DNA from 3 places in the Pseudogracilibacillus sp. ICA-222130 genome. Region 3 is predicted to be linked to each of the others. Evidence: riboswitches for the same ligand, from Rfam matches in the RefSeq annotation. Region 3 holds a riboswitch; each other region holds the start of a gene.
What was found. A riboswitch is a leader RNA that binds a small molecule or an ion and turns the genes downstream of it on or off. The one in region 3 is predicted to bind thiamine pyrophosphate.
Positions count from the first base shown of each region.

Region 1: it holds a riboswitch for thiamine pyrophosphate, as region 3 does, so the genes downstream of both, WKT09_RS07945 (ECF transporter S component) here and thiD (bifunctional hydroxymethylpyrimidine kinase/phosphomethylpyrimidine kinase) in region 3, are expected to answer to the same signal.
Region 2: it holds a riboswitch for thiamine pyrophosphate, as region 3 does, so the genes downstream of both, thiW (energy coupling factor transporter S component ThiW) here and thiD (bifunctional hydroxymethylpyrimidine kinase/phosphomethylpyrimidine kinase) in region 3, are expected to answer to the same signal.

Region 1 covers NZ_JBBKBG010000016.1:4,062-8,341, forward strand. The annotation lists gene sufU (Fe-S cluster assembly sulfur transfer protein SufU) at 1-251, shown strand, start outside; gene sufB (Fe-S cluster assembly protein SufB) at 274-1,671, shown strand; gene WKT09_RS07940 (DUF2200 domain-containing protein) at 1,843-2,196, shown strand; TPP riboswitch at 2,353-2,456, shown strand; gene WKT09_RS07945 (ECF transporter S component) at 2,601-3,206, shown strand; gene WKT09_RS07950 (ABC transporter ATP-binding protein) at 3,196-4,280, shown strand, end outside.
Region 2 covers NZ_JBBKBG010000039.1:13,247-17,526, forward strand. The annotation lists gene WKT09_RS12235 (PucR family transcriptional regulator) at 1-1,060, opposite strand, end outside; gene thiW (energy coupling factor transporter S component ThiW) at 1,219-1,719, opposite strand; TPP riboswitch at 1,817-1,922, opposite strand; gene WKT09_RS12245 (YxeA family protein) at 1,973-2,326, opposite strand; gene WKT09_RS12250 (biotin transporter BioY) at 2,503-3,129, opposite strand; gene bioD (dethiobiotin synthase) at 3,173-3,859, opposite strand; gene bioA (adenosylmethionine--8-amino-7-oxononanoate transaminase) at 3,883-4,280, opposite strand, start outside.
Region 3 covers NZ_JBBKBG010000012.1:46,460-50,739, reverse strand. The annotation lists gene WKT09_RS07040 (Spx/MgsR family RNA polymerase-binding regulatory protein) at 1-213, opposite strand, end outside; gene WKT09_RS07035 (TetR family transcriptional regulator) at 239-853, opposite strand; gene WKT09_RS07030 (YpjP family protein) at 1,030-1,605, opposite strand; gene WKT09_RS07025 (tubby C-terminal domain-like protein) at 1,766-2,344, opposite strand; TPP riboswitch at 2,485-2,599, shown strand; gene thiD (bifunctional hydroxymethylpyrimidine kinase/phosphomethylpyrimidine kinase) at 2,711-3,517, shown strand; gene thiM (hydroxyethylthiazole kinase) at 3,514-4,266, shown strand; gene thiE (thiamine phosphate synthase) at 4,279-4,280, shown strand, end outside.

The DNA.
Region 1 (4,280 bases), on a different contig from region 3:
TTACAGGAGAAGGATGCTCCATCAGCCTTGCTTCTGCATCGATGATGACGCAAGCGATTAAAGGAAAAACTGTCGAAGAAGCGCTCGCAATGTCAGAGCTATTTTCACAAATGATGCTTGGGAAAGAAATAGATTTTGATGATTTTGGATTAGAAGATATTGAAGCATTACAAGGTGTCTCGAATTTTCCAGCGCGTATTAAATGTGCGACATTAGCATGGAAAGCGATGGAACGAGTACACAAAAAGTAAAAACTTTAAGGAGGTTTTTTACGTGGCTAAAAATGTACCTGAAATTGGTGAATATAAATACGGTTTCCAAGATAAAGACATTTCGGTGTTCCGTACGGAGAGAGGGTTAACGAAAGCTGTCGTGGAAGAAATTTCACGTATGAAGAACGAACCTGAATGGATGTTAGAAGAACGTCTAAAAGCTTTAGACATTTTCTACTCCAAGCCGATGCCTCAATGGGGTGGAGATTTATCTGAGTTAGATTTTGATGAAATTGTTTATTACGTGAAACCAACAGAACAACAAGGAAGAACTTGGGATGAAGTACCTGATGAAATTAAGCGTACGTTTGATGCATTAGGTATTCCTGAGGCAGAACAAAAATATTTAGCAGGGGTTTCTGCTCAGTACGAATCAGAAGTAGTATACCAAAGCTTAGAAGAGGACTTAGAGAAATTAGGAGTAATCTTCTCTGATACGGATTCGGCTTTACAAGAGCATGAAGAATATTTTAAAGAGTATTTCGGAAAAGTTGTACCAGCTTCAGACAATAAATTTGCTGCATTAAATACAGCAGTTTGGTCTGGTGGGTCTTTCATCTACGTACCAAAAGGAGTAGAAGCAAAAGTACCTTTACAAGCATATTTCCGTATTAACTCTGAAAATATGGGACAATTTGAAAGAACACTGATTATCGTGGATGAAGGGGCATCTGTACACTATGTGGAAGGATGTACAGCTCCAACCTATACGACAAACTCATTACACAGTGCGGTAGTAGAAATTTTCGTTCAAAAAGATGCTTCATGCCGTTATACAACTATCCAAAACTGGGCAAACAACGTGTACAACTTAGTTACAAAACGTGCATCGGTGGAAGCGAACGGTTCTATGGAGTGGATTGACGGTAATATGGGATCGAAATTAACGATGAAATACCCATCTGTTTTATTACGTGGGGAAGGTGCACGTGGTGTGACCATTTCCATCGCTATAGCTGGAAAAGGGCAACACCAAGATGCTGGTGCGAAAATGTTCCACTTAGCACCGAATACTTCCTCTTCCATCGTTTCGAAATCTATTTCAAAAGACGGCGGAAAAGTATCGTACCGCGGTATCGTTCACTTCGGACGTAAAGCAGAAGGAGCTCGCTCGAATATCGAGTGTGATACGTTAATTTTAGATAATATTTCCACGTCAGATACGATTCCGTACAACGAAATCTTAAATGACAATATTTCTCTTGAACACGAAGCGAAAGTATCAAAAGTTTCAGAAGAACAGTTATTCTACTTAATGAGTAGAGGACTAGAAGAACAAGAAGCAACAGATATGATCGTAATGGGTTTCATCGAGCCATTCACAAGAGAATTACCAATGGAATATGCAGTAGAAATGAACCGTCTAATCAAATTCGAGATGGAAGGTTCGATTGGTTAATCGCATAAAAATACCTATCACAATGATGATTGTGATAGGTTTTTTTTGTTCGATCAGTTTGGATGAATTGTAAAAAGTGACATCTTGAATGTGCATGTATAGAAAAAATTGCAACAAAGCTAAAGGAATATCATCATGCATGTTTTAGTGTGAAAGGATGGAGGAATGTAAATGAAAAAACATAAAATATATACGATGAGTTTTGCGAGTGTGTACCCACATTATATAACGAAGGCGGAGAGGAAAGGGCGGACGAAGGAAGAAGTAGATGAAATCATTCGTTGGTTGACAGGTTACAGTCAGGAACAACTCGAAACAGAACTTGATAAACAAACAGATTTTGAAACGTTTTTTGCACATGCACCAGCAATGAATGAGGCGAGAACACGTATTAAAGGAGTCATTTGTGGGGTACGCGTGGAAGAGAGCGAAGAACCATTGATGCAGGAAATTCGTTATTTAGATAAATTGATCGATGAATTGGCTAAAGGAAAAACAATGGAGAAAATTTTGCGAAAAAATTAATCGAAAAAAAGATTCCTTAATGTTTAAGCAAATCATCGAGGTCACTTTTGATTATTTACATCATGATGCTCGAATTTTCAGACATTGGAATAAAAATGGAGCTTGACAGTTCGCATGCAATCTCGTACAATCGTAGTTAGAAAATTTCATACATGTTAAAAGCACTAGGGGAGCTATGTTGAATGGCTGAGAAAGGTAAACCTTGACCCTTGGCACCCGATCTAGATAATACTAGCGTGGGGAAGTGTGGCCGGGCATATACTGTATATATGTTATTTTTGTATATTTATATATTCGACTGCATTTCCTTATCGGGATTGCAGTTTTTTTATTGGTGAAAAAAGGAAAGGAGCGATCAACAAACAACAAAGCACGACAATCATAACAAAGGAGTGTATGGACGTATGACAAAAAATTGGAAGTTGAAAGAAATTGTAATGTTATCGATTATTTCGGTTGTTGCTGGGGTACTATATATGTTTTTCGTGTTGTTTGCATCTACTTTACGAAATGTATTAACCCCGATTGGACTTGCGCCATTTAGTTTTGAGTTTGTGTTTGGATTATGGTTTATCGGATCTGTCGTTGCGATGTATATCATTCGGAAGCCTGGGGCAGCCCTTTTTACAGGAATTATTTCAGCTGGGGTTGAAATTTTAGCAGGTGGTCCTGGTGGGGCAAAGGTTTTAATCATTGGGCTTATCCAAGGGGCAGGGATTGAGACGGCATTTCTATTAACGAAATATAACAATTATCGTCTTGGCATACTAATTTTGTCCGGAATGATCGCAGCCATATATAGTTTTGTGTATCAATTATTCGCTTCTGGAAATCTGGATCTTGCTCCCTCTGTACTAATTGGGATGCTTTCGATTCGTTTAATAAGTGGAGCATTGCTAAGTGGTGTACTCGGAAAATGGATAGCAGATAAGTTGGCATGTACAGGTGTATTAGATGGTTATGCATTAGGAAAGGAGGTTAGAAAAAAACGTGAACAAGATGCTGCATAAACGAGTGAACGGTGATGAACATGCAAACGGAAGCAACTGGAGGGAAACAAAGCGTCCATTAGTCACCATTGAAAATTTTTCATTTGCTTATGAATCATTGGAGGAGGCCGTTTTACGGGAGCTGGATGTCACATTGTATGAAAATGAAGTGACATTGCTCATGGGGCCAAGCGGTTCTGGTAAAAGTACATTATCGCTCTGTTTAAATGGACTATACCCGGAAGCGGTGGAAGGAGAAACAGCTGGTTCCATAAGGTTTCGCGGAGAACATTTGCAAGATTCTCCAGCTGGCACATGGAGCAAACAGATCGGTGTCGTCTTTCAAGATCCTGAAGCACAATTTTGCATGATTCATGTTGCCGATGAGTTAGCTTTTACATTGGAAAATATGGCGATAAAAGAGCAAGAAATGGACGAAAAAATCGATGAAGTGCTTTTATTAGTCGGCATGGAAAAATATAAACATCGGAAACTTCACGAATTATCAGGAGGAGAAAAACAGAAAATTGCTTTAGCTGCCGTTCTTTTATTGGAACCGACATTGCTTATTTTAGATGAAGCGACGGTTAATTTGGATCCACATGCAACCGAATCATTTATCAACCTTATCCAACACATTCAAGAAGAACGACAAATGAGCGTATTCATTATCGACCATCAAGCAGATGCATGGTTGAATATGACAGACCGTGTATTATTATTAGGGAAAAATGGTCGCTTGCTACAAGATGCATCCCCAGAAGAAATGTTTACGACGTATAAAGCACAAGTGAAAGAAGCGGGCATTTTTATACCGAAGAAGTTTTCTAGCCATTCTTTTGGTGCTTGTTTGTATACTCGTTCCTCCACGCAAAATCGAAATGAAGCTAAAGACGCTGAAACCGTCATGCGTCTCGAACATGTTACTTATAAACGAAAAACGCGGACGATTTTAAAACAGATTCATATGGACATTCCGAAAGGTGCTTTTATATCTATTCTTGGCAGAAATGGGGCCGGTAAATCTACCTTGCTTGAGTTGATGGCTGGAATTATCCCCCCGACGAAGGGAAAAGTTTATTTCCAACATCGACC
Region 2 (4,280 bases), on a different contig from region 3:
GATTTAACCAAACGAGTACAAACACATTTTCGTTTCTTTCTATCACAATATAATCTTTCACTTCGGTTAAATGTTTCATCATATTTTCTATATGGGAAAGCAAAATTAACGATTTTCGCAAAAAGGTATGATATCCAAGCGTTTCTGTTATATTTAATCGGTCTAAATGGATGACCATTTTTAGATCCTTTTCTTCCTCTAGATTGTTCCATCTTTCTATAAATTCCCCTTTTTGCATTTGTAAACTAACCATTTCAGCCATCATTGTAATATGAATTTTATCTACTAATCGGAAAATCTCGGTGTCCATTAACAATTCTTTTTGTTTATTTCTTTCATATACAATATGGAGAAGTCCATATTTCTTCCCTTTCGCAAAAAGAGTGACAACCATTCTTTTTAATGCCTCTGAATATATACAAGCATGTTTTTCGTACGTTTCAAATTCGGTATTAAATTTTTGGACATACATCTCTGTCTGTTCATAGGATGGGAGAGAAAATAGGGTGAAATCATTTCTCCATTTATCACTTTTTAATTTATGCGCACAATATAACAACTCACCGTTCATGTTTTCTATATACATAATTAACCCAAATGATTTATAAATATCTTGTAAGATCGTCGTGACGTTTTCATAAGATTTCCCTTCAATTTCTTCGATCAATCGATCATCTGTTGATTGTTGTAATTTTGCATATAGTGGCGTCAAAATGTCGATATAAGGGACATCTTTTGGTAATGTAATAATAGGAAAATGATGTTCCTCCGCCAATTGAACAATGGATGGAGGAATTTCATCAATAAACCTACCTAGCTTTATAATGAGTCCACTTGCCTTCAATTCAATGAATGATTTCACTATATTTATTTGGGCTTGTTCATCATCTTTAATCGCATAAAAACTAGTTAAAATCAGTGTCCCTGTTACATCCCACTTATCTACATGTGGAATTTCCATCACTTCAATATATTTCACCTTTTTATTTAAACCTTTCTTCCCGTACTTTACCTCAGCTTCAAACTTTTTTATAATTTGCATCACTTCATGAACCATCATTTTCGTACACACCCTTGATATGTTTGTCGTCGGTATCATCATTTTGCTATCTATACTATAATTATATAAGTATTTTTCCTAAGATGAATACTAAATGGTATTGGGAAGAGACTTTTTAATTTGACCATCCCGTCTTGATAGTGAATATATTTGAAAAATTATTTGTTTTCCATAACTGCTTTTGCATGTCCACTTTGTTGCAAACGAACGACGATAAACCAACCAATCAAAGCACCTGAAACACTGCTTACTAAAAATGACGGCAAGAAGAAAAATATTCCAAACGATGTCCCCATAAATAATGTTGCTAAAGGAATCGATGCAAATGATCCTAAAATACCTGTCCCGATGACTTCACCGATCACTGCCGCACCATGTCGGTTCCATTTTTTGTATAAATAACCTGCAAAAAATGCCCCAATCATCCCACCAGGAAAAGCTAAAATCGACCCTAATCCTAGCATATTTCGAATCAACCCAATGATAAACGCAATGATCACAGCTGGTCCAGGACCGAGTAAAATCCCTGCAACAACATTCACAGCATGTTGGACAGGATACGCCTTAGCAAAACCTGCTGGGAACCATAAAAACTGTGAACCGATAATACCTATTGCAACAAAAACAGCCATAGTTGTCATAATTCGTGTACGATTCATCTTCTCCTACACCTCCTTTTACAATAAAATAACGTTAAAAAAGGCCACACCCCGACGTCGGAATGTAGCCTTCTATTTTGCAGTATCAGTATAAATGTCTTGATGGCCAACACTTCCCCACGCTAGTATTACCTAGATCGGGTCCAAAGGGTCAGAACAAACCCGTTCCTCTCAGCCATCCAATAGCTCCCCTAGTGAAATATGGACTTTTCCATTTCATACTACCATACTATTCAATATTGTAAAGGGCTTCTTATTCTTTCCCTGCCTCTAATTGTTCCACTGCTTTTTCTGGAATAGCTGCTTTTTCTATTTCTTCATATGTGATCACTTCCTCTTTTTTATAGAAAATTTTCAAATAAGCATTTTCTTTTAATAAGTGATTCGCTGTAAAAGATAATAATAAATTATCTCCATTTTCATCGTAACCTTCTAAATTATATTCATAACGCACATTCCCTTGTTCCTCGTAACTATCGCCTTCACCTTGAACTTGGACATAATACGCATCTGCACCGATAGTTTGAATAACGGGTGTACAAGCTGATAACCATCCAACGACCAATATCATCATGCCTATCGTTAATAAACGTTTCATTTTTCTCATCCTTTTCGTCCCACTTTATTCTACATATTTAGTATAAGATGAAACTCCGTATTGTAACATCGATTTTCCTTACGAATGAACATTGCAGGCTTACAATATTGTAAGGTTGGATGGAAATGTTCGCATACGGACATTACTTCATGCACGAGATATAGGAACATTGAACATAATTTCATTTAACTTCCTAAACGGTCTTCTTGTACGCTACTAGAAGGTGTGATCATTGTCGACTTATGTAAAACTCTATACAGTCTAGGTGCAAACAAAGCAGCAGCGACAATCGTTAATAAATCAACCGGCAAGTATACTAGCATTATTAGCCACGTTCCAATATAAGTAACACTTTCCTGTGCATCCATAAAAAAGGATAAAGCGAGATACATATAATTTGTTCCGATCATATAATTAAACAAAAGACCAACCAGAGAAGCCAATATGAACGTAATTAAAGTAGGTTGTTCCCTCGTTTCAATGACTTTCCCCGTAACATATGCAGTGAAAATAAAAGAAATAATAAACCCAAATGTCGGACTTAATACCGCGCCTAATCCGCCTTTAAATCCAGCAAAAACAGGAACGCCGATTAATCCAACGAAAAGGTATACCACCATCGCAAGCGCTCCACGACGACTGCCAAGTAAAGCACCTGCTAAAAAACAAAAAAATGTTTGCAATGTAATAGGAACACCACCTATTTGTAAAAATGGTGCCCAAGCAGTAATATTTGCCCCGATACTCATTAAGGCGACAAACATTCCGATTAAAGTAATATCAATGACACGAATTTGTTTATTCCTTTTCAATGATATCCTCCTTTTACTATAAAAATTAACATTAGTTTCCCTATTATTTAATGAAAAGATTAAAAGGGATTCGTTCTTCCATCTTTTCTACAATATACGTAAGATTAGATGTTGTAAATTCCGGTAATACTGCCAGCACAGGCATATTTGTCATCTCTTCAATTAATGCTGGATTCGTTTGTTCTGCTATCCCCTGTTCTTCTGCCCCGTTTAAGATAATACCTGCAATATCCAGCCCCATACTTTGGGCTACTTTTACCGTTAACCAAACATGATTTACCGTTCCAAGCCCTGTCCGTGCAACAATTAATATGGGAAATCCAATCTTCTTCGCAACATCTGCAACTAAATAGTCTTTCCCTAAAGGGACCCCAAGTCCTCCTGCACCTTCTACAATAAAATATTCATGTGTTTCTTTTATGTTTTCCCATGCTTGCACCACCTGAGCCAAAGATATCTGTTTTCCTGCTCTTTTCGCTGCAACATATGGTGCTAACGGTTCTGCAAATTGAAAAGGAGTAATTTGTTCAAACGTATTACGATCTCCTGACATCGTTTTCAAGATAGCTGTATCGCTTGTAGGATTTTCTCGACTTTCTCCACTCAACATTGGTTTAAATACGCCAACATCTTTTCCATGCTTTTTCAATACAGCTGCCATACCGCCACCGACAAAAGTCTTCCCGACGTCTGTATCTGTTCCTGTAATAAATAAACCTTTCCGTTCCATCCAACTGCTCCTCGCTCTTCTTGTTATTTCGTCGAACCTGCTGTAACTTCTCGTTTCGTTGTGACATTTTGAATCGCTTCTTTTATAATGCGAATCATTTCCCGAATTTCTTCTTCAGAACTAGAAAGAGGCGGCATAAATACGATGTTATCTCCTAAAGGTCTAGTTAACATCCCAAGGCGTCGCATTTCCAATGACACCGCATATCCGACACGTTCTTCCCATGGGAAAGGTTTTTTTGTTTCTTTTTCTTGTACTAACTCAATACCGACCATGAATCCGAGCTGTCTAATATCTCCAACATGATCCAATTCATATAGTGAAGTTAATTCCGCTTCAATAAAACTGGATTTCTGTTGCACTTGTTCCATTATATTTTCCTGTTCAAATAAGTCTAAGTTTGCTAATGCTACAGCACATC
Region 3 (4,280 bases):
TAAGTCTAGATCTAATTCTTTATACACATTCGATCTTGTCGCAATAATATCTTTTGTCCCCTCTTCTGTTAATTGTAAAATTTGTTGCATTTCTTTTTTCTTTAAAGGCTTCTTCAAAATATCACGATATTCAAATGGAATATTATGTTCCTCAAACCACCTTCTCGCTTTTCTCGTTGATGCTGTTGAAGAACCATATAATTTGATTTTCATCATGAACCCTCTCTCTTCCTTTTAATTATTTTGCCTTAAATCCTTTTTTCATTAAATTAATTTGTGTCGTAAAATTGTGTAGCACCTTTTCATTTGGTATGTTCACCGCATATTTACGTGCGATGTTACCTAACATCATGGATAATAACATTTGAATCATATGAAATAATTCTTCATCATTTTTTACATTTAAAATGGTCGTATCGACGAGATCCCTTACTTCCTTATATTGTTCACTCAGTACGCTATAATTCATATCACTTAAAAAAGCACGTTCTGTTTCAAAATCTAAATGTAGAAACATATTTTTGAAAAATTGTTTATCATTTTTCCTGTCAATTCGAATGAGTAAGTCTTCACATAAATCACTCACTGCATAAAATATATTCCCGTCATGCTTTTCTAATAAACGAATAAATCGTTTTCTTTTTTCATCTGCATACTGGTTTAATATATAAAAATAAAAATCCTCTTTATCTTGAAAATATTGATAAAAACTACCGCGTGGAATACCCGCCTCTTTTACAATATTCGCAATGGAAGCTTCAAATAATGGAACTCGTGAAAATTCTTTTTCTCCCGCTTCAATTAATACTTCCTGTTTTTCTATAGGTAAATTATAAAAAGTCTGTCTCGGCATCCAAGTTCCTCCTAAGTACAAAGTCAAAATGACACAATGTCACTTCCACTCCATTTCATTATAAATGACACGGTGTCATCTGTCAATAAAAAATGACCTTCTTTGACCAATATGTGACTAAAAAATGACAAAAATAAAAACACTTTATCCTTCCAATGATAAAGTGTTTTTTTGCTTTATTGCGCCATCCATTTCGGTGGCATGTTTTTATCCCAGTATATATTGCCTAATTCATAATGTGTTTCAAACTGATCTTTTCCTAAATGATAGTGGAAATTAAACCAATATCCTTCTTGTGGTTTAAAATCTCGACGAACGTGAAACTTCGCAATTATTTTTTTATCTTTTACATCATATACATTGAATATTCTTTCTCCATACCCTTTTGCAGGGTTTTCCGTGATTTCATAAAATGGCAGTCTGTCTTCTCCTACTTCCGTAAAGATAGACGTTAAAGTGTCCTCCATTTTCGGTAAAATTACTTCTTGAAACTCTTTTTCTAGCTGATTTTCTATCTTCGGTCCAAATTTAACACTCGTTTGTGCAATAGCTTTTTCCATTAATGTAGCAGCTACATCCTCTTCCTCAACATCATATGTAGTTACTTGTTCCGCAACTATATTCGCTTTAGACGAATCATACGTTTTCTCTTCTTTTCCTACATGTGCATCTACATCAAATGACGGAACATATAAACCTAACGTTATGAAAGCGACGAATGCAACGGCAATTTTTCTCATCCAAATTTTCATCGTATCATCTCGCTTTTTATTTTATATATACTTAACTGTATCATTTTACAAGGAAAAATACATGACTTTTAGTCAAATTTAATATTTTTTTAACATTCTATACTACTTTAGCAAATCTCCGATAAAAATGGTGATATGTATATATTTCATCGTCATTTTCTTAAGTTATATAATCTAATAGTTCATTGATGACAGCTGTTTCTGTATCATAGATACGATACATACAATAAATGAGTGATACAAAACCGGGCGTCAGCAATAATGGTGCTACTGTATTATTTACTATTTCTACTTCTATTTTATATGTGTATGTATCAACTTTAATTTTTCCAAATATTGTTTTATCCCATTTTAATGTAATGTTCCCGTCCCAATCTTCATGAGCTTCAAATTTCTTTCCTTTTATTTTTCCCTTTACGTGGAAATACAAATAAATTAGACCTTTCGCATCTTCTAATTGGAACTGTTCATTTGCATCGTGCAAATAAAATGTATATGCATATCCTAGGAATGCCTTTAATCCTTGCTTTTTTACCGCAAAGGACAAGGTGGTCTTTCCAGCATGATTTTGAAATGCGTAAAAAGTTCCTTTCCTGATTTGCTCCTCCTCTAAAAACCCATCTTCATTAAACGTTCGAACGATTGTTCCAACTGAAGAATCTTCTTCATCCAATACAGGAATCGTTTTTTGTTTTGAGAAAAAGAACACATCTTTAAAATGATAGATTATATTCGACATCCATGTCACCATCCAATCCTTTTTAAAATTATACCACACTACAGTCTTACAGTAAGTACGTTTACGGGATATACGCGCAAATGAAATGCGTTCTTTTCCTCCTTATGACAAGTAGAACATAATCTGCTATACTAGAGTCAGAAATCTACTAGGGGTGCCTTTTGCGTGGAAGGCTGAGAAGAAGTGCGTGACATTTCTAACCCTCGTGAACCTGATCTAGTTCGAACTAGCGGAGGGAAGTAGGAATCCATGGCTTTTTTTGCAGTCGAACCAGATTCTCTCACGAGGAATCTGGTTTTTTTATGGAAAAATATATATTTTATAACGTCATATACATCCCTAAAATCAAACAAAGGAGCAAATCAAATGAAAGATATTACATGTGCATTAACCATTGCAGGTACAGATCCTACAGGAGGCGCAGGAATACAAGCTGATTTAAAAACATTTCAAGAATTACAAACATATGGCATGAGCATTATTACATCTGTCGTCGCACAAAATACGACAGGGGTTCAAGCGATTGAACATATATCTTTGGAGATGATTGAACAACAATTAGATTCTGTATTTTCAGATGTTCCTGTAGATGCTGTTAAGACAGGAATGATTGCAAACATTGATATGATGAAAATAATAAAGAAAAAGCTCGACGGAAAAAATCTCCCACTCGTAATTGATCCTGTTATGGTTGCTACAAGTGGAGACCATTTAATTAATGAAGAGGCCCGTGACTTCTTACGAGATGAATTATTAGCTTATGCGACTGTTGTTACACCGAACTTACCGGAGGCTGAATTTTTAACGAACATGACCATTTCGACATTCGATGATATGAAAAAAGCTGCCGAAAAAATTGTTCATACGTATGGAGCAAAAGCAGCACTTGTAAAAGGAGGCCATTTAAGCAAAGACAACGATGCAACAGACTTCTTATATGATGGAAACGACATGCATGTATTTACAAAAAAACGAATTGATACAAAACATACACATGGAACAGGTTGTACGTATTCCGCAGCCATTACCGCCCATCTTGCACAAGGTCTTTCTTTATATGAAGCAGTGGAAAAAGGAAAAGAATTTATTCAAGCTGCTATTGAAGAATCTATTCCACTTGGTGCTGGTAGTGGGCCAACAAAACATTGGGCCATTAGAGGGAGACAAGTATGAATATAAATGAAAACATCATGAAAAAGGCTCCTCTCGTCCACTGTTTAACGAATAATGTCGTCAAAAACTTTACCGCTAATGGGTTACTCGCCATTGGTGCCTCACCTATTATGGCCGATAACCCGATGGAAGTTAGTGAAGTCGCTAAAAAAGCAGATGCTATTTTAATTAACACGGGTACATTAATGGATTCAGATATGGAAGCAATGCTTACTACTGGAACGGTTGCAAATAATCATCAAAAACCAATCGTATTAGATCCTGTAGCAGTCGGTTCCTCTTCTTTTCGAAAACAAGCTTGCCTTAAATTTCTACATGCCATAAATTTCACGGTGATTAAAGGAAATGCAGGGGAAATGGCCGCATTAGTCGATGAAAAAGTGGCAATGAAAGGCGTTGATTCTGTCGATCCTCCAATAGAAACAACGAAATTAATTGCTAAAAAAGTTGCAACGAAATTCCAGACAATCGCGGTGATTACAGGGGCAAAAGACGTTATTTCCAATGGAAGAGAAACATATATAAATGAACACGGGCACGAAATGTTAACACGTATAACTGGTGCAGGTTGTTTATTAGGTGCTATTATTGGGGCGAATGTAGCATGTGAGGTGGATCCTTTTAAAGCAACCTATCAGATAATCGAATTTTATACAAAAGCTGCGGAGCGAGCAATGGCATCTTCCAATGTCCATGGCCCTGGAACTTTCCAAGTTCACTTTTTAGATGCATTACATCACGTCGATTAGGAGAGAAAGAGGAT